Regions from separate parts of the Halorhodospira sp. M38 genome, predicted to be linked through region 2. Evidence: predicted binding sites of a transcription regulator. Region 2 holds the regulator's gene; the other holds the start of a gene.

Region 1 (9,019 bases), on a different contig from region 2:
GCTGGTCGCCGCCGGCCTGGTGGCCAAGAAGGCGCGCGAGCGCGGCCTGTTGCCCAAGCCCTGGGTCAAGACCAGCCTGGCACCCGGCTCCCAGGTGGTCCCCGCCTACCTCAAGCAGGCCGGGCTGCTCGACGACCTTGAACATCTGGGCTTCTCGGTGGTGGGCTTTGGCTGCACCACCTGCATCGGCAACTCCGGCCCCCTCCCCGACGCCGTCACCGAAGGCATCCGCGAGGGGGACCTGTGCGTGACCTCGGTGCTCTCGGGCAACCGCAACTTCGAGGGCCGCATTCACCAGGATGTCCGCGCCAACTACCTGGCCTCGCCGCCGCTGGTGGTGGCCTACGCCCTGGCCGGCACCATGGCCCGGGACCTGTACAACGAGCCGCTCGGCACCGACAACCAGGGCCGGGATGTCTATCTCAAGGACATCTGGCCCACCCAGCAGGAGGTCGCCGATCTCGTCCGCGGCAACATCTCGGCCGGGATGTACCGCGAGCAGTACGCCAACGTCTTCGACGGCGACGACGCCTGGCAGGGCATCGACGCCCCGCAGGGGGAACTCTACGACTGGCGTGAGTCCACCTACGTCAAGAACCCCCCGTACTTCCAGGGGATGAGCAAGACGCCGGAGCCGCTGCAGGACATCCGCGGCGCCCGCTGCCTGATCTACGTCGGCGACTCCATCACCACGGACCACATATCGCCGGCCGGTGCCATCCACCCGGAGAGCCCCGCTGGGCAGTACCTGCAGGAGCAGGGCGTGTCTCCGAAGGACTTCAACTCCTACGGCTCGCGGCGCGGCAACCATGAGGTCATGATGCGCGGCACCTTCGCCAACGTGCGCCTGCGCAACCGCATGGCACCGGGCACCGAAGGGGGTTGGACCACGCACGTGCCCAGTGGCGAGCAAACCAGCGTCTACGACGCCTCCATGCGCTACCAGCAGGCCGGCACCCCGTTGGTCGTGCTCGCCGGCAAGGAGTACGGCACCGGCTCCTCCCGTGACTGGGCGGCGAAGGGGACCAAGCTGCTGGGTATCAAGGCGGTCATCGCCGAGAGCTACGAGCGCATCCATCGCTCCAACCTGGTGGGCTTCGGCGTCCTCCCCCTGCAGTTCCGCGACGGCGAGAACGCCGAGAACCTCGGCCTGACAGGGGACGAGGCCTTCGACATCGAGGGCATCACCGAGCAGCCCCGCAGCGTACGTGTGGTCGCACGGCGTGAGGATGGCGGCGAGACGACCTTCGAGGCCCGTGTGCGGATCGACACCCCGCAGGAGTGGGAGTACTACCGTCATGGCAGTATCTTGCACTACGTCCTGCGCGGGCTCGCCGGCGCGGCCTGAGACCCCTCAGGCGTTGATATGGGCGGGGGGGTGGCCACAGCCCACCCCGCCCCCGGGCTCTCCCCCACCGCCCCTCATACGACGTGCAACGGCCGCTGTGGGCCGTCGCCACCGCGGTCCGTCCCACCGGAAGAAGCTTTGGGGATCGCCCCCCTTTTTCCGAGACAGATTCAGTGTCGCACCCTCCGATGATTCCCATCGAGCGGTGTTTCCACCGGATATTCGAAAGCCTCCTCAGGCCGCGCCCGCCGGGATTTTCCGGGCGAATATCGATTCAAATCCCCGGTTTTTCGATAAAACCGCTCCAGCGGCTCCCGTGGCCGCCAACGGCGGCGACCGATAACGATTGGGCAAATCGCCGCACACCCTTCACAAACGGGCAGTTGGCGCGTACTTATACGTTTTTCTGCAGTAGCCGCGCAGGGTGGCGCGGCAAGGCAGCGCACCCCGTGCGGCACCGCGCCCCCGAGCGTTGACCGCCACCCGCCCTTCTTGTTTATCTAACCCTGCGACATTTGGATGGTGCCCGCTCCATCTCCGGTCCGGTTGATTGGGCGGGTGGTTCGGAGGCTAACGCCTTTCATAAAAGGAGTAGCTACTATGAGAGATCGCGACGATTTCGTGGACTTCGACGACCCGAACAGGGTCTGGCCGTCCGGGCTGACCCTGCCGGAGGCGGAAGAGCTGCACAGCTACGTGCTGGACGGCGCGCGCATCTTCTTCGGCATCGCCGTGGTTGCGCACGTGCTGGCTTTCGCCTACTCGCCGTGGCTCGGTTAAGGGAGGATTAACACATGAACCAGGCTCGCATTTGGCTCGTAGTCAAGCCCAGCGTCGGTCTCCCGCTGCTGCTGGGTGTGGTCCTGCTGATCGCCCTGCTGGTGCACGGCGCGATCCTGACGAACACCGACTGGTATCCCAGCTACTTCCAGGGCAACGCCGCGGCCGAGATCCCGGCCTCGGAGATTGCCGAGAGCGACGCGCTGGCAACGCGCGAGTCGATGGTGTAAATCCGCCTGCGCGGATAGCAGCCCATTGACGGCTCGACACTGGGGCGGGGTCTGCGGATCTCGCCCCTTTTTTTCTCCTTAGGACCCCCCATGGCCAAGCTAAACATCCTTGAGCACCCCGACCCCCGTCTGCGGGAACCCTCGGCACCGGTGGAGACCTTCGACCAGGAACTCCGTGAGCTGGTCGACGACATGATCGAGACCATGCGCGCCGCCTCCGCCATCGGACTGGCGGCCCCGCAGGTGGATGTCCGCCGGCGCATTATCGTCTGCTGCGCCGATCCGGAACAGACACCGCGCGTATTCATCAATCCGGAGATCACCGGCAGCAGCCTGCCCGGTTACATCGAGGAGCGTTGCCTCTCGGTCCCCGGTCGGCAAGGCCTTGTGGTGCGCCCCACCCGGATCAGTGTCCGCGCTCAGGACACCAGCGGTGAGCGGTTCCACTGCAAGCTGGAGAACCTGGAGGCCGTCTGCCTGCACCACGAGGTCGACCACCTGGACGGCACCCTGTTCATCGACCGACTCTCTTTCTGGCAACGGCTGCGGATGCGCGCCGGCCGCCTCCTTCGCCGCTAGCGGGCACCACACAGACGCCATACAGGCGCTCGCTGGGCAAGGAATGGGTGCCCGGACGTGTAGGCGCCCGGGCACCGCGCTTGGCTGGTGGGGGCCGGCATAGAAGACCTCCCCCAGAGGAGACAGGAGACTGGTGCGGACACACAAAGAAAAACGGGGCATATGCCCCGTTTTTCTTCACAACCTGCCGCGTCCGGCAGGCTCCCTGGGAGGAACCTCTCCCACTCCGAGAGAGCGGGAGAGCCTCCTACCTTCCGGGAGCGGGTGTCAGACCTGCCGCGGGGGCAGAGCGGACACCTCTTCAGCGGACTCGCTCACCGAGCTGACCGCAGCACCGCCAACCCAGTTGAACCGGTCGGTGCTGAGCAGGATGAAGTGAATCACCAGGGCCAGCACGGCCAGCCAGGAGAAGATGCCGATCAGGACGCGGCGCGGATCGTAAAGCTTCCAGAGTCTCCACATGGTTCTATCTCCTTAACCAGCAAGCGGCGCGATTTGGGAAACAGCGGCGGTCACGTTGTGAACACCCTCGATGACGGAGCCGTAGCCCTCGGCACCGGGGATCCACGGACGCCAGGCCCAAGCGAGGAAGTGGGCCACGACGGCCACCGCCGTGAAGATCAGGAAGCTCTGCATGAAGATGCTGTGGAACTCCTTAGCTTCCTCATCGCTAAGGCCCGTCAGCGACATGTTATCGGCCATACGTTTCGTCCTCCGTTCAGCGTTTCAGCCGGTACCGCGCTCTACCCCCGCGCGGTAGGGGGTGGTCGCCCACGCTAACGTGGGACTTCCCGTGCAGCCGGCACCTGGGTGCCGACCTTCCTCAAAGCGCTGGGTCGGTACGCTGGGCCCGCCCAGTCTTCGAGGTTCGTTCGTGTGCCGAGCCCTTGCCTATCTGGTCCAGCGCTCGACCTCCACGATGACCTAAACACTAACGCAGGAATGGGGGCGCTGTGTGGTGGCGTATAACCGCACCCCTGTACCCCCTTGTGGAATCCCTTTCCCTCCACTTCAGTTTCCCGCGCAAATGCCGATATGGTGGACATGATGAATCATCGTACCCGGACCCTTGCAATCGTTTTCGCCTGCGCTGCGGCAATTTGCGTAAGCGCCGGGGCTGTCAGTGGGCAGCAGACGCACCGCATGGACCCGCATGGCGCGCAATGGCACGCCTTCGAGGGGCGTTCCGGGTGCCATATGGCCCACGAAATCCCCGGAAAAGGGGTGGCCTTAATCAGCTACCGGCATGACGGTCGACAGTATCTGAGTTTCTTCGCCAATCGCCCTCCCCGGGAAGAAATCGAGGGGGATCTTTATATTGGCGAGCCAGCCTGGGGCGGGGATCGGCGCCGCCATGTCGAGCCGGTGCGTCTGCACCCGGACACGCGGACACTGCGTTTCAGCCGCCGGACGACGCAGTGGCTACTCGACGCCCTGCGCGACGGGCGCGAGCCACAGATCCGCTACGAGGCCGGATACAGCGGGGAGCTGATCGAGATCGGGCTGACCCCGGCCGCCTTCCAGCGGGCGCTCGGCCACTACCGCGAGTGCATCGCCCGTCATGAGCGCGTCGACGCCGGCACCGCCACCCGCGGCCAGGTTATCCCTGGCCGCACCGGCGAACCCATGGCGGACAGTGACGGCCCAACCTGGGAGGGCAACCTCCCGCGCCTGCCACGCGGGCCGCGCACCGAGGTCTACTTCGCCACGGGCAGCGACGACCTCACCCGCAACGCTCTAGACGAGATCCGGCGGTTCGTCCGCGCCGTCGAGGACAACCCGCACTGGGGCGTGGTGCTATCCATCGGCTATGCGGATACGCGGGGCAGTCCGGAGATCAACGAGCAACTTGCCGAAGCGCGCGCTGCGGCGGTCCGGGACGAGCTAGTGCACCTCGGCCTACCCGAGGACCGGATCGAGATCGAGGCGCGGCTTATCGACGAGGACAACGCTGAACAGGACATCCACGAGCTGGCGAGCAACCGCCGCGTGGAGCTGCGGACGGCCCTCTAGCCACCCGTCTTGTGCTGGCGATGGCAACCGCCGATCCTTATGATCGCCACCATGACGATCGAACTGCCCGAGCATCTGCCCTTCGCCACCGAGCTTTCGGTGCGCATCACCGACGTCAACTACGGCGGCCACCTGGGCAACGACGCCCTAGTCTCCCTGCTCCACGAGGCCCGGGTGGGTTTTCTGGCCCACTACGGCTTCAGTGAGGGGGACTGTGGCGGAGCCGGTATCGTCATCAGCGAGCTGGAGGTAGCGTACCGGGCCGAGGCTTTCCACGGCGACGCCCTGACCATCGCCGTCGGCGCCGGCGCGATCGGACGTAGTAGGGCCGAACTCTTCTACCGCGTCGAGCGCCCGGCAGACGCCAAGGAGGTCGCCCGTGCCCGGACGACCATCGCCTTCTTCGACTACACCGCACGCCGGCCGCGCCGCACCCCGGAGCCCTTCCGCGAGGCCCTCAGCACCTGAGATCCGCGCCGGCGCTCAGCCCTCGCCGCTGGTCAGCAGGACATCGCGCTCGCTCTCGTGGGCGACACGGCGGGCAACGCTACCGAGCAGGGCACCCTGCCAGCGGGAGAGGCCCCGCGTCCCCATGGCAACCAGATCGACATCCGCCTCCTCGGCGAATTGACGGATCACCGTCGCCGGATCGCCGCCGCGGGCCTCGAAGTGGTCTACGCGATCCCGCACCGGCAACTCGTCCACGAGGCGACCCAGGGCCTCGGCGGTCTGCTGCCGCCCGTCCTGCAGGGCCGCCTGGAGCTCTGTAGCAGCCCCCTCGCCCGCCCCGTAGATCCGCTCCAGCGGTGTCGTATCGTGAACGCCGAGCAGCTGCAGCGCGGCGTCCGGGGCCAGGCGGGCGGCCGCTTCGACAGCGTGTCGCGAGCGTCCGGACCCGTCCACGGCCACCAGAACCCGCTGGTAACCGCCCTGCGGCGGGCGCTTGACCACCAGGATAGGCCCGGCGCGCTCGTGGGCCAGGCGCTCCGCGGTTGCGCCGAGGAACAGATCCCGTACCACGCGCCTCCCGTGGGCACCAATCGTGACCAGATCGGCTCCCCACTCCCGCGCCTCTGCAGCGATCTCCGCCGCACCACGTCCCCACCGGCAACCGACCGACCACGCCGGGTCCGCCCCACCGCCGGCGATGGCACTGAGCTGCTCGTTAATTCGCGCCTCACTGGCCCGCTCCAGCTCACGGGTCGCCTGCTGCGCGCCGCCGCCCTGCTCGCGGAACAGCAGGCGCAAGGTCTCCTCCTCGAGATCGGCCTCGATGACGTGCAGGGCCCGCAGTTCAGCCCCGTGCAAGCGAGCCAGATCCAGACTGCGCTGCGCCGCTGCCTCGGTCCGTTCGCTGAGATCGGTGGCATATAGGATCTTGCGCACGACTCCCCCTCCTAATCGACGTAGCCAGTCAGTTCCGCATAGCCGACCGCGCTCACCGGGCGGCCGGCAGCCTCGCCACGACCGCGCAGCGCACCCTCCCAGTATCGAAACCCGTCGCGCAGCTCCTGATCCGCCAGCACAGGCTCGAGCTCCAGGGTCAACTCCTCCTCCGGGTATTCTAGCCGCCAGCGCGCCGGGTAGGTGGCCTCGCCGTCAGGGCTGGTCCAGTGCTCGAGCACCTCGAGGTGCACGTCGTCTCGAGTGACCACGCGGTGACGACCATCGGCCTCCACCCAGCCGCCCTTGCTTCTCGGATCGATGCTGCCATCTTCCCGGCGCAAGTGATAGAACATCAGTTCGCGGTCATCGTCGAGCTGAATCGAGAACCAGTCCCATCCGGTCTGCTCCTCACTCAGGGTGCTGCTGCCCCACTCCCGATCGATCCAGGCGCTCCCCGAGACCGTGTGCTCGCCGCCGGGGACCGCCAGACGCCCAGCCGCCTGTAGCCGAGGGAGCGTGTAGTAGTAGGAGGCGTTACCGGGGTCGTCGCCCTTGCGGCTGTAGCCGTCCTCGCCCTGGAACACCATCGGCTTGCGCGCCCGCAGATCCAGTTCCAGCTCGACCCCCTCGGCCTCGAGCCGGGTCCGCAACCGGTTCAGCCCCTGGCCTGGCGCACCGCGGACTTCCCAGTCCTCCAACCACACCCGGAACGGGTCGGGTCGGGCCCCAGCCAGGCCGACAGCGCCCCGCGCCAGCCGCTCGAAGTGGTGGAAGGTCTCCCCCTCGGTGTCCGTCACGGCGAAGTGGGCCATCCACAACTGATTGGTCCCCCAGGCCGAACGGCGCGGGGCCGGCTCGGGGGACAGGGCGAAACGGAAGAAGGTGACCTGGAATCCGAAGTGACGACCGTCCTCGTCGAACACATTGCCCGTGATATACCACCATTCGTGACGGTAGTCGGGGTGCGGCCCGTGATCCCGGGGAAAGACCAGCGGCCGCGGCCCCAAGGCCCGGGCGAAGCCCTGCGCATCCTGTTCGCCGGAGAGCGCCCCGGCAACCGTGACCCCCTGCTGCCCGGCTGCGCCGTTTTGCTCCGGCGGATCCGTGCACCCGGCCAGCAGCAAGACCGTGACGACAGCCACGCCGCCGCGGAGTAGCCTGCCGAGTCGCTCAGCCATCCTCACGCATCGCCTCCCCCGGGGGTACTCTGGCTGCACGGTAGGCGGGATAGAGCCCGGCGAGCAAGGCGGCCACGGTCGCCAGGGCCACGGCCTGTGCCAGCACTGCCGGATCCACCTGGAACTGCAGGCTCCAGCCAAACGCGCGCTGGTTGATCACGTCGGTCAGGGCAAGTGCCAGGGCAAGGCCCGGCACGATGGCCAGAACGCCGGCAAACGCACCCAGCAATCCCGTGCGGGCCAGTTCCAGCGTCCAGACCTGCGCCGGCGTCAGTCCCAAGGCACGCAGGACCGCCACCTCGCCACTGCGCTCCAGTGCGAGCGCCAGCAGAGCACCGAAGACGCCGACAGCCGCGACGATGGTGGCCAGCAACTGCAGAACCCGCGTCACGGCGAAGGTGCGGTCGAACACCTCAAGCGACAGGCGCCGAATCTCGGCATCGGAGCGGAAGGTGAGCACTCCGGCCTCGTCACCGGTGGCCTCGCGCAGCGCAGCGATCAGGGCGTCGGTGTCGATCCCCGCCCCGGCGTGGACGGCCAGGCCGTCGACGGCGTCGTCCTGCCAGTGCTCGTCGTAGAACCCCCGCGCCACGAACACAGCACCCTGACTCGTCGTGTAGTCGTGAACCACGGCGAGCACCGGGAGGTGCCGCTCGCCGGCGGGCGTCCGGATGGCCACCCGATCGCCGACCTCGAGATTGTGGTGGGCAGCGAAGGGCTCGGTGATGTAGGCACCCTCTCCCCGCTCGAAACGGTCCCAGGCCGCCGGCCCCCGCTCCTTGTACGCCATGCCGGCATCACCAACCGGACCGTGATCAAAGGCACGGAGCTGGATCTCGCCGAACTCGGAGGGAACCCGCAACTGGCGCGAGGTCGCCACCGACTCGACCCCTTCTACTTCGGCCAAACGCTCGTGCAGCTGCGGCGGCAACTCCGGCGGCGGCTCGCCGGTCTGGGACGGGGCGCTGACATAGACATCCGCCGACAGCGTGCTGTCCAACCAGGTAGCCAGGCTGCCGCGGAAGCTGTCGATCATGACGGTCACCCCGATGACCGCCGTCACCGCAACCACCAGCGCCACGGCCGCCACCCCGCTGCGCGACAGCCCGGCCGCCACGCCCCGCGCGGCCATGCGTCCCGGCGCCCCGAGCAGCCAACCGGCCGGACCGGCAAGCGCGTCGGCCAGCCCTCCCACGGCCCAGGGCACCAAGAGCGCAGCACCGACCAGCAGGGCAAAGACGCCACCGAAACCCACCACCAGGCCGCCGCTGCCACCCCACAGGAGACCGACTCCGGCGGCACCGAGCAACAGCCCGCCCCCGGCCAGCGGGCGCACCCAGCGACGTGCACGCCCCTCCAGCGTGGCGCGGTCCAAGGCCGTGCGCGGGGCAACCGAGGCAGCTTCCCAGGCCGGCGCGGGGGCCGCCAGTGCGGCCGCCACCACCCCCAGCGCCGCGGCCATGAAAAGCGCCGTGGGTGCAAGCGCAACCTCACGGACGTTATGG
Region 2 (9,019 bases):
CCAGCCGCGGCCGCGCCGGGTGGGGGCGGCGCCGAAGCGCTTTGCGCATCGTCGCCCGCGCCTTCGACCGCCGGCGGCGACGCGTCCTTGCCGGGCGCTGCTCCGGGGCCGTAGAGGCTGTCGAGCAGCTGCTCGAACTCCTCCTCGGTGATCTCGTCGTCCCCGCCGCCCGAGGCCGGTTCGGCGGCCTCCGCGGCCGGATCCTCGGCCACCGGCTTGCCCTGGTGCTGACCTTTGCCGTGGAGCTCGTCGAGCAGCTGCTCGAACTCAGCGTCGGTGATCTCGTCGCCGCCTCCGGAGGTGGCGGCCTCGTCGCCGTCGTCCAGGGCGGTGAGCAGCTCATCGAACTCGGCGTCGCTGTCGTCGCCGGTCTGCTCTTGCTGGGAGGCCGGCTGCTGCTCCTGCGCTGCCCCTGCGGCGGCGGCCGGCGGCGCACCGGCATCCGCCTGCTTGAGCCGGTCGAGCTCCTGGAGCAGCTCCGCCGAGGCCGGTTCCGGGTCGCTGCCGTTCTCGATCTGCCCGAACTGCGCGACCACCACATCGAGCGCGCGCAGGACGGTGTCCATCAGCTCCGGCGAGACCTGCTTCTCGCCATTGCGCAGCAGGTTGAAGACGTCCTCGGTGCGGTGGCAGACCTCAACCAGCGGATCGAGCCCGAGGAACCCGGCGCCCCCCTTGATGGTGTGGAAGCCGCGGAAGACCGAATTGAGCAGATCCTGGTCCTCGCCGTGCTGCTCCAGATCCACCAGCTGCTCGCCCAGCCGGTCGAGGATCTCCCGAGACTCGACCAGGAAGTCCTGCACGATGTCGTCGTCGAGGTCGATGGCCATGCTCGGCCTCCGCTGTTGTTGGGCTTCTCGGTGCCCGGGCTAAAACCCCAGGCTCGACAGGAGATCGTCCACTTCGTCCTGCCCGCTGACCACGTCGTCGCCACCCTTGCCGGGCATGGTCGGCCCCTCGCCGCGGCGCATCCGCTCGCTGGCCACCTCGGCGTCCTCGGCCGGCCGGGTGGAGGGCTGCTGGCCTTCCTCCTCGAAGCGCTGCCCGGAGATGCGCACCAGCTGGACCAGGTTCGACTCGACCTCCTCGACCAGGGCGATGACCTTGCGGATGATCTGCCCGGTCAGGTCCTGGTAGTCCTGGGCCATCAACGCCTCGTTGAGCTGATCGCTGATCTGCCGGCTGTCTGCCTGGACCCGGTTGAGGAAGCCATCCAGCTCGCGGGAGAGCTCGCGGAAGTCCTCGACATTGAGCTCGCGGCGCTGGAAGGCCTGCCAGCGCTCCGCCAGCCGTGCCCCCTCCTCGGCCAGCTCCTGCGCCAGCGGCGCACTGCCCTCGATCACCGTCAGGGTGCGGTGGGCGGCCTGCTCGGTCATCGTGATGACGTAGTTCAGGCGCTCGCGGGCATCGGGGATCTCCTGGGAGGTGATATCGGCCAGGCGCTCGTCGTAGTTGAACGCCTTGATCGCCTCATGCAGATCCCGGGTCAGCGTCCCCAGCTCGCGGAAGAGCTCGGTCTCCCGCAGGTGGGTCAGGTCGTCGATGACCGTCTGGGCACCCTCGCTGTCCCCGGCGTCGACGTGCTCCAGTAACTGCTGCGCGGCGCGGCGGTACGCCTCGAGGTCGGCGCCGCTGCTGCCCTGCTCCCGGCGCATGCTGCTCATCCCCCGCCTGCCTGGACCCGCTCGAAGATCTTGTCGATCTTCTCGCGCAGCGTCGCCGCGGTGAAGGGCTTGACGATGTAGCCGTTCACCCCGGCCTGCGCCGCCTCCATGATCTGCTCGCGCTTGGCCTCGGCGGTGACCATCAGCGTGGGCAGGTCCTTGAGATTGGCGTCGGCACGGACGTGCTTGAGCAGTTCCAGACCGGTCATGCCCGGCATGTTCCAGTCGGTGATCAGAAAGTCGATCCCGCCCTTCTGCAGGATGGGCAGCGCCGTGTTGCCGTCGTCGGCCTCGACCACGTTGTTGTAGCCGAGTTCGCGCAACAGGTTCTTGATGATCCGCCTCATCGTGGAGAAATCGTCCACAACGAGGATCTTCATGTTCTTGTCCGCTGCCACATTGCCCCCCTATCTCGAGGCCTTGCCAAAGCCGTGCTACGCCGTTCGTTCCTGCTGCTCGCGCCGCCACTCCCCGAGACGGTTGCGCAGCTTGAGCATGATCCGGCCGTGGATCTGGCTGACCCGCGACTCCGAGACCCCGAGCACCTCGCCGATCTCACGCAGGTTGAGTTCCTCATCGTAGTAGAGCGCCATGACCAGGCGCTCGCGCTCGGGCAACTCCCGGATCGCCTCGGCCAGCTCGCCCTGGAACGCCTCGTCCTGCAGCATGGCCAGGGGGCCGGGGTCGTGCCCGGCGGGCTCGTGGGGCTCGCCGGTGCCCGGGTCCTCCTGGTCGATGCTGAAGACCTTCGCCGAGGACACATCCTGCAGGATATTGTGGTATTCCGCCACCGAGATCCCCAGGGCCTCGGCCACCTCGTGGTCGCGGGCATCCCGCCCGGTCCGGTGCTCGATGCTGCGGATGGCTTCGGCCACCTCGCGGCCCTTGCGGTGGACCGAACGCGGCGTCCAGTCGAGCCGGCGCATCTCGTCGAGCATGGCGCCGCGGATGCGGATGCCGGCGTAGGTCTGGAAGCTCGCCCCCTGGGAGGAGTCGTACTGGCGCGCCGCCTCGAGCAGGCCGATCATACCGGCCTGGATCAGGTCCTCGAGCTGCACGCTCGGCGGCAGGCGGCTAGCCAGATGGTGGGCGATCCGCTTGACCAGCGAGGCGTGGCGGGTGACCAGATCCTCGTCGCCCTGCTGTGCCACCGCGGTGTACATCGCGTGACCATTCATCAGGTCACCTCTCCCCCCATGCTGCTGTATTCGATCAGTCGCTCGACGAAGAACTCCAGGTTCCCGGTGGCCCCCGAGGGGGTCGGCCACGCGTCGATTCGCCGCGCCAGATCACCGAACGCCCGCGCCGAGGGGCTGTTCGGGTAGGTCTCGACCACCGGCTGCTGCTTCTGCACCGCCCGGCGTAGGCGATCATCCTCCGGGATGGCGCCGATGAAGTCCAGGTTCAGGTCGAGGAAGCGCTCGGTGGCCACGGCCAGCTTCTGGTGCAGCATCTGCCCCTCGCGGCGGCTGCGCACGCGGTTGGCGACCAGGTGGAAGCGCTCGACCCCGTAGCGGTTGAGGACCTTGATCAGGGCGTAGGCATCGGTGATCGACGAGGGCTCATTGCAGGCGACGATGACCAGTTCGCGGCAGGCGCGCACGAAGCTGACCACGCTCTCGGAGATGCCCGCCGCGGTGTCGACGAGCAGCACATCCACCTCGCGCTGGAGCTCGCTGAAGCAGCGGATCAGCCCGGCGTGCTCGGCGGCGGTGAGCTCGGCCATGCGCTGGGTGCCCGAAGAGGCGGGCACGATGGTAAAGCCGCCGGGGGCCTCGACGAGGACCTCATCGAGGCTCGCCTCGCCGGCGAGCACGTGGGAGAGGTTGAGCTTGGGCGACAGGCCCAGGGCCACGTCGACGTTGGCCAGCCCCAGGTCGGCGTCGAAGAGCATCACCTCCTGGCCCATGCGACTGAGCGCAGTGGCCAGATTCACGGAGACGTTGGTCTTGCCGACCCCGCCTTTGCCGCCGGTGACGGCGACCACCTTGACCGGTCTGGTTTTCGCCATCCTGCGCAACCCCGCCGCCTGATCGAGGCCTGGCTCTGTCAGGAACATGCGCCTCCCCCACCGAGAGCCAATGCCAGGGCTTCCTCGTCGGCCTCCTGAACGTGCTCGTCCAGCAGCGCACACGCCCGGTGCACGAGTGTATCACCCCTGGCCGCCTGAAGGTCTTCCGGCACCCGCTGCCCCACGGCCAGATAGGCGATAGGCAGCTTGGTGCGCAGGGCGCAGGTCATCGCCCCGCCCAGGCTGGAGGCCTCGTCGACCTTGGTGAAGATGCAGCCCACCGGCTCGGCGCCGGCGAAGGCGCTGACCGATTCGGTCAGCGTCGCCATCTGGGTGGCCGCTGAGAGCACCAGGTAGGTCTTCACCAGCCCCTCGGCGCTGCCCAAGGTCTTGAACTGCTCGGCCAAACGCACGTCGCGCTGGCTCATGCCCACGGTGTCGATGAGCACCAGGCCGCGGTCCATCAGATCGTCGACGATGGTCCGCAGCTCATGGCGGTTGGTGGCGGTGTAGACGGGCACATCGAGGATGCGGGCGTAGGTCAGCAGCTGGTCCTGGGCGCCGACCCGGTAGTTGTCGGTGCTCACCAGTGCCACCTGCTCGCGGCCGTGGCGCAGGGCGTAGCGCGCCGCCAGCTTGGCCACCGTGGTGGTCTTGCCGACGCCGGTGGGGCCGACCAGGGCGTAGACCCCGCCGCGGTCGACGATCTCGTCGCCGGCGATGGGCAGGTGCCGGGCGATCAGGGCCAGCGCCTTGCGGAAGGCGGTGTCGGGGTTCTCGTCGCCGCCAATGTGATCGGCCAGCTTGCGGCTGACTTCGGTGCCCATGCCGAGATCCGTGAGCCGTTTGATCACCGTGGCTCGGGCCGGGTGGCGGTGACCCATGCGGTTCCACTCGAGCAGCGAGAGCTGGTTCTCGAAGAGGCTGCGCAGGGTGCGGATCTCCTCGCGCATCTCCTGGAAGGCCGGCTCCTCCTCGACGCGACGGCGGCTCGCACCGGAGCCACCCCCGGTAGACGGGCCCTCCTGGTTGCCGGCGCTGGCCGCCTCGGCGGCGGCCCCCATGGCGGCGGCGTGCTCGACCCCGCCGAGCCCCTGGCCCCGGTCGCCACCGGGCTCGCCGCCGCTGGCCGCCCCGCCCCGACCACGCGCCGGCCGGGAGGCCGGCTCGCGTCGCGGCTGCTCGGCGCGCTTGCGCTCCACCTCCTGGTGCTCGCGGCTGAGGGCGTCGAAGAGTTCGGCGTCCTCGTCGGCGCCGCCGACGCGCAGATCGATACGCGGCTCGCGGCGCTCGCCGCCGCTGCGCTCCTGGCCGGAACTGCGATGGGCGGCCGCGTTGGCGCGGGCCCGCTCCGCCGCGCCGGTGTCGATGCGCGGCCGCCCGCGGGACGGGCCGCCCCCCTCACGCTGCGGCAGGGCGTCGTCGGCCACCGCACCACCGGCGCGCAGACTGCGCAGGCGGGCCAGTGCCGCCTCGCGAGCACGGCCGGCCTCATCCTCGGCCGGCTCCGCCTGCCCGGACGGCTCGTCCTCGGCGGCGGGCAGGTCCGGCTCACCGGGGCGCGGGCCCGGCGAGCCGTCCAGGGGCGGGATCTCGGCGGCCCGCGGATCCTGCGCGCGGGCCGCCGCCTGAACGGCGCGCTCGTCGTAGTCCACCGCCGAGATCACCTCGACGCCGCCGTCGACATTGCGCGACGAGATCACCACGGCATCCGGGCCGTGCTGCTCCTTGACCTTGCGCAGCGCCTCGCGGGTATTGGCGGCGAAGATTCGCTTGATTCGCATGGTGCGTTACCCCTGCTTGCCCGATTCCTCCTGCCCCTGACCGACGTTGGCGATGATGCGCACCTGCCGGTCATCCGGGACCTCGTTGTAGGACAGGACGTAAAGCCCCGACGCCACGTTGCGGGACAGCCGCCGCAGCCAGTGGCGCAGCGGCGGTGACGTCAGCAATACGGCGGGCTGACCGGCGGCTTCTTGACGCTCCGCCGCCTGGGCGATCGAGCGCTGCATGCGCTCGGCCAGCCCGGGCTCGATGCCGCCGCCCCCGTCCCCGGCACCCTGCACGGAATTAAGCAAGAGTTGTTCCAGCTGCGGCTCCAGGGTGATCACCGGCACCTCGCGCTGCATGCCGACGATCTCCTGGACGATCATGCGGCTGAGCGCTTCGCGCACGTGCTGAGTCAGCTGCCCCGGGTCCTTGGTCTTCTGCCCGTGCTCGGCCAGCGCCTCGACGATGGAGCGCATGTCCCGGATGGGCACGCCCTCCTCGAGCAGATTCTGCAGCACCTTGACCACCGTGGACAGGCTCAGGGTGTTGGGCACCAGCTCCTCGACCAGCTTGGGCTGGCTCTGGCCGAGCATGTCGAGCAGCTTCTGCGCCTCCTCGTGGCCGAAGAGCTGATGGGCGTTGCGCTGCACCTCCTGGGAGAGATGGGTGGCGATCACCGTGCTGGCGTCCACCACCGTGTAGCCCAGGGTCTGCGCGTAATCGTGCTGCGACGGCTCGATCCACACCGCGTCGAGACCGAAGGCCGGATCCTTGGTCGGCGTCCCGGAGAGCTCGCCGTGGACCGTCCCGGGGTTGATGGCCAGCTCGCGGCCGGGCTGCACGTCGCCCTCGGCCACGGGTACGCCGTGGATGCTGACCCGGTAGACGTTGGGTCCCAGATCGAGGTTGTCGCGGATGTGCACCGGCTGGACCAGGAAGCCCAGGTCCTGGGAGAGCTTCTTGCGCACCCCCTTGATCCGGGTCAGCAGCTGCCCGCCCTGATTGCGGTCGACCAGCGGGATCAGGCCGTAACCCACTTCCAGGCCCACCGGGTCCACCGGGGGCACGTCGTCCCAGGTGAGCTCTTTCTGCTCGGGGTCCTCCCGCTCGGCATCGGCCTGCTCGGATGCCGCGGGCTGCTGAGCCGCGGCGGCCGCCTCGGCCTCGCGCCTGCCGGCGTACCACGCCCCCAGCGCGCACAGCCCGGCGAAGAAGAGAAACGGCACCGGCGGCAGCCCCGGCGCCAGACCAAGCAGGCCGATGATCCCGGCGACGACCCAGAGCACCCGCGGGTTGCTGAACAGCTGCTCCATGATGTCGTCGGTCATCCGCCGCGTATCCGAGCGGCGGGTGACCAGGATGGCCGTCGCGCTGGAGAGCACCAGCGAGGGGATCTGCGCCACCAGGCCGTCGCCGATGGTCAGCAGGGTGTAGTTGCGGGCGGCCTCGTCGGCCGGCATGCCGTGCTGGGTCATGCCGATGATCAGCCCGCCGACGATATTGATCAGCAGGATCAGGATGCCGGCGATCGCGTCACCGCGGACGAACTTGGCGGCACCGTCCATGGAGCCGTAGAAGTCGGCCTCCTGCGCCACCTCCTGGCGCCGGTTGCGCGCCTCCTCCTGGCTGATGATCCCGGCGTTGAGGTCGGCGTCGATGGCCATCTGCTTGCCGGGCAGCGCATCCAGGGTGAAGCGCGCCGAGACCTCGGAGATGCGCCCGGCGCCCTTGGTGACCACGACGAAGTTGATGATCACCAGGATGGCGAAGACCACGAAGCCGACCACGTAGTTGGCGCCAACGACGAACTCGCCGAACGACTGGATGACGTTGCCCGCCGCGTCGGTGCCGGTATGACCGTCGAGGAGGATGATCCGCGTCGAGGCGATGTTCAGCGCCAGGCGCAGCAGCGTGGCCACCAGCAGGATCGTCGGGAAAACCGCGAACTCCAGCGGCCGCATGATGTAGACGGTGACCAGGAGGATCGACAGCGACAGGACGATGTTAAAGGTGAACAGCATGTCCAGCGCCAGCGGCGGCAGGGGCACGATCATCATCGCCAACAGGGCAATGACCAGCAGCGGCGTACCCAGCCCCCGGGAGCCGAGGCTGCGGATCTGATCGGCGATGGCCGAATTCATCGGCGGCTATCCCCTCCTGGCTCATCGGATGGTGCACCGCCGCCGGCGTCGTAGCCCGACGGAACCTCCGGCTCGGGCCGCTGCGGCGGCGTCCAGCCGCGGCGCTGCGCGGCCTGGAACTGGTAGACGTAGGCCAGCACCTGGGCGACGGCGAAGTAAAGCGCGCCCGGGATCTCCTGGTCCAGATCGGCGGAATGATACAAGGCCCGTGCCAGCGGCGGGGCCTGGAAGATCAGGATGTCGTTCTCCTCGGCGATCTGGCGGATGCGCGCAGCAAGCAGGTCGGCGCCCTTGGCCACCACCGTGGGCGCACGCATAGACGACTGATCGTACTTGAGCGCGACAGCGTAGTGGGCCGGGTTGGTGATGACCACATCGGCATCGGGGACCTGCTCCATCATCCGCCGGTTGGTCATCTCCCGCTGCTGCTCGCGGACCCGCTGCTTGACCTCCGGCTTGCCCTCGGTCTGCTTGAACTCCTCTTTAACCTCCTGGCGGGTCATGCGGATCTTCTGGGTGTGGTCGTAGATCTGGTAGGGGATGTCGATGGCCACCACCACCAGCATCGACAGTGCCAGCAGGAAGAAGAAGATGTAGAACAGCCGCATGCCCTCGGCCATGGAGGGCTCGAGGGGGGCCCGGCTCATGGTGTAGAAGTTGTCCCAGAAGAGGACAAACAGCCCGACGGCGGTGCCGCCGATGACCAGCACCTTGCCCAGGGCCTTGCCCAGCTCCACCGCCGCCTTGGTCCCGAACATGCGCTGAAACCCCTTGATGGGGCTGAGCTTCTCGGGCTTGGGCTGCATCGGGTGAAAGGAGAAACTCCACCCGCCCAGGGCGGTGGGGGCGATCAGCGCGGCGAGCAGCATCACGGCGATGAACGGCAGCACCGTGAGCAACCCCCGCCCGAGCGCCTCGTGCAGCCGCTCGATGACCATCCCCGGGTCGTAGATGTGGCTACGATCAATGGTGAATGACCACTCGAGCAGCGACGTCAGCTGACCGCCCATGAAGGGACCGAGCGCCAGCAGCGCGCCGGCGGCCACCAGCAGCACCAGCATGGTGGTCAGCTCCCGCGAGCGCGGGATCTGCCCCTTCTTGCGCGATTCCTCGCGCCGTTTCGGGGTCGGATCCTCGGTTTTTTCCTGCCCGTCTTCGCTCTCCTGGGCCACGGCCTACCCCCCGATCCCCGGTGTACCGAGCAACGATCCGATGGTGTTGTACGCCTCGCTCCACATCATGGCCATGCGCGCCGGCAGCGCCGGCAGGACCAGGATGGGCATCAGGACGCCGCCGACCAGGATGGTCAGCGGCAGACCGACGGAGAAGACGTTCATCTGCGGCGCGGCGCGGGTCATCACGCCCAGCGAGAGGTTGATGACCAGCAGGACGGTGACCAACGGCAGCGCGATGAGTACGGCACCCGCGTACAT

Evidence for each region. The regulator FliA, encoded in region 2, starts transcription of late flagellar genes. The targets are predictions, from matches to a motif close to GCTAAAGTTNNNNNNNNNNCNGCCGATA.
Region 1: a site for FliA is predicted at 3,946-3,973, ahead of LRA98_RS01850 (MotY family protein). Genes of this name have one in related genera too.

What each region holds. Positions count from the first base shown of each region.
Region 1 covers NZ_JAJNQP010000002.1:38,351-47,369, forward strand. Annotated here, with positions in the region: gene acnA (aconitate hydratase AcnA) at 1-1,348, shown strand, start outside; gene pufB (light-harvesting antenna LH1, beta subunit) at 1,949-2,128, shown strand; gene LRA98_RS01830 (light-harvesting protein) at 2,143-2,358, shown strand; gene def (peptide deformylase) at 2,449-2,937, shown strand; gene pufA (light-harvesting antenna LH1, alpha subunit) at 3,205-3,399, opposite strand; gene pufB (light-harvesting antenna LH1, beta subunit) at 3,412-3,639, opposite strand; gene LRA98_RS01850 (MotY family protein) at 4,081-4,950, shown strand; gene LRA98_RS01855 (acyl-CoA thioesterase) at 5,002-5,418, shown strand; gene LRA98_RS01860 (universal stress protein) at 5,434-6,336, opposite strand; gene LRA98_RS01865 (lipocalin-like domain-containing protein) at 6,348-7,514, opposite strand; gene LRA98_RS01870 (ABC transporter permease) at 7,507-9,019, opposite strand, start outside.
Region 2 covers NZ_JAJNQP010000005.1:91,903-100,921, reverse strand. Annotated here, with positions in the region: gene LRA98_RS05165 (chemotaxis protein CheA) at 1-830, opposite strand, end outside; gene LRA98_RS05160 (protein phosphatase CheZ) at 870-1,655, opposite strand; gene cheY (chemotaxis response regulator CheY) at 1,661-2,044, opposite strand; gene LRA98_RS05150 (RNA polymerase sigma factor FliA) at 2,099-2,842, opposite strand; gene LRA98_RS05145 (MinD/ParA family protein) at 2,842-3,675, opposite strand; gene flhF (flagellar biosynthesis protein FlhF) at 3,714-5,459, opposite strand; gene flhA (flagellar biosynthesis protein FlhA) at 5,466-7,586, opposite strand; gene flhB (flagellar biosynthesis protein FlhB) at 7,583-8,758, opposite strand; gene fliR (flagellar biosynthetic protein FliR) at 8,762-9,019, opposite strand, start outside.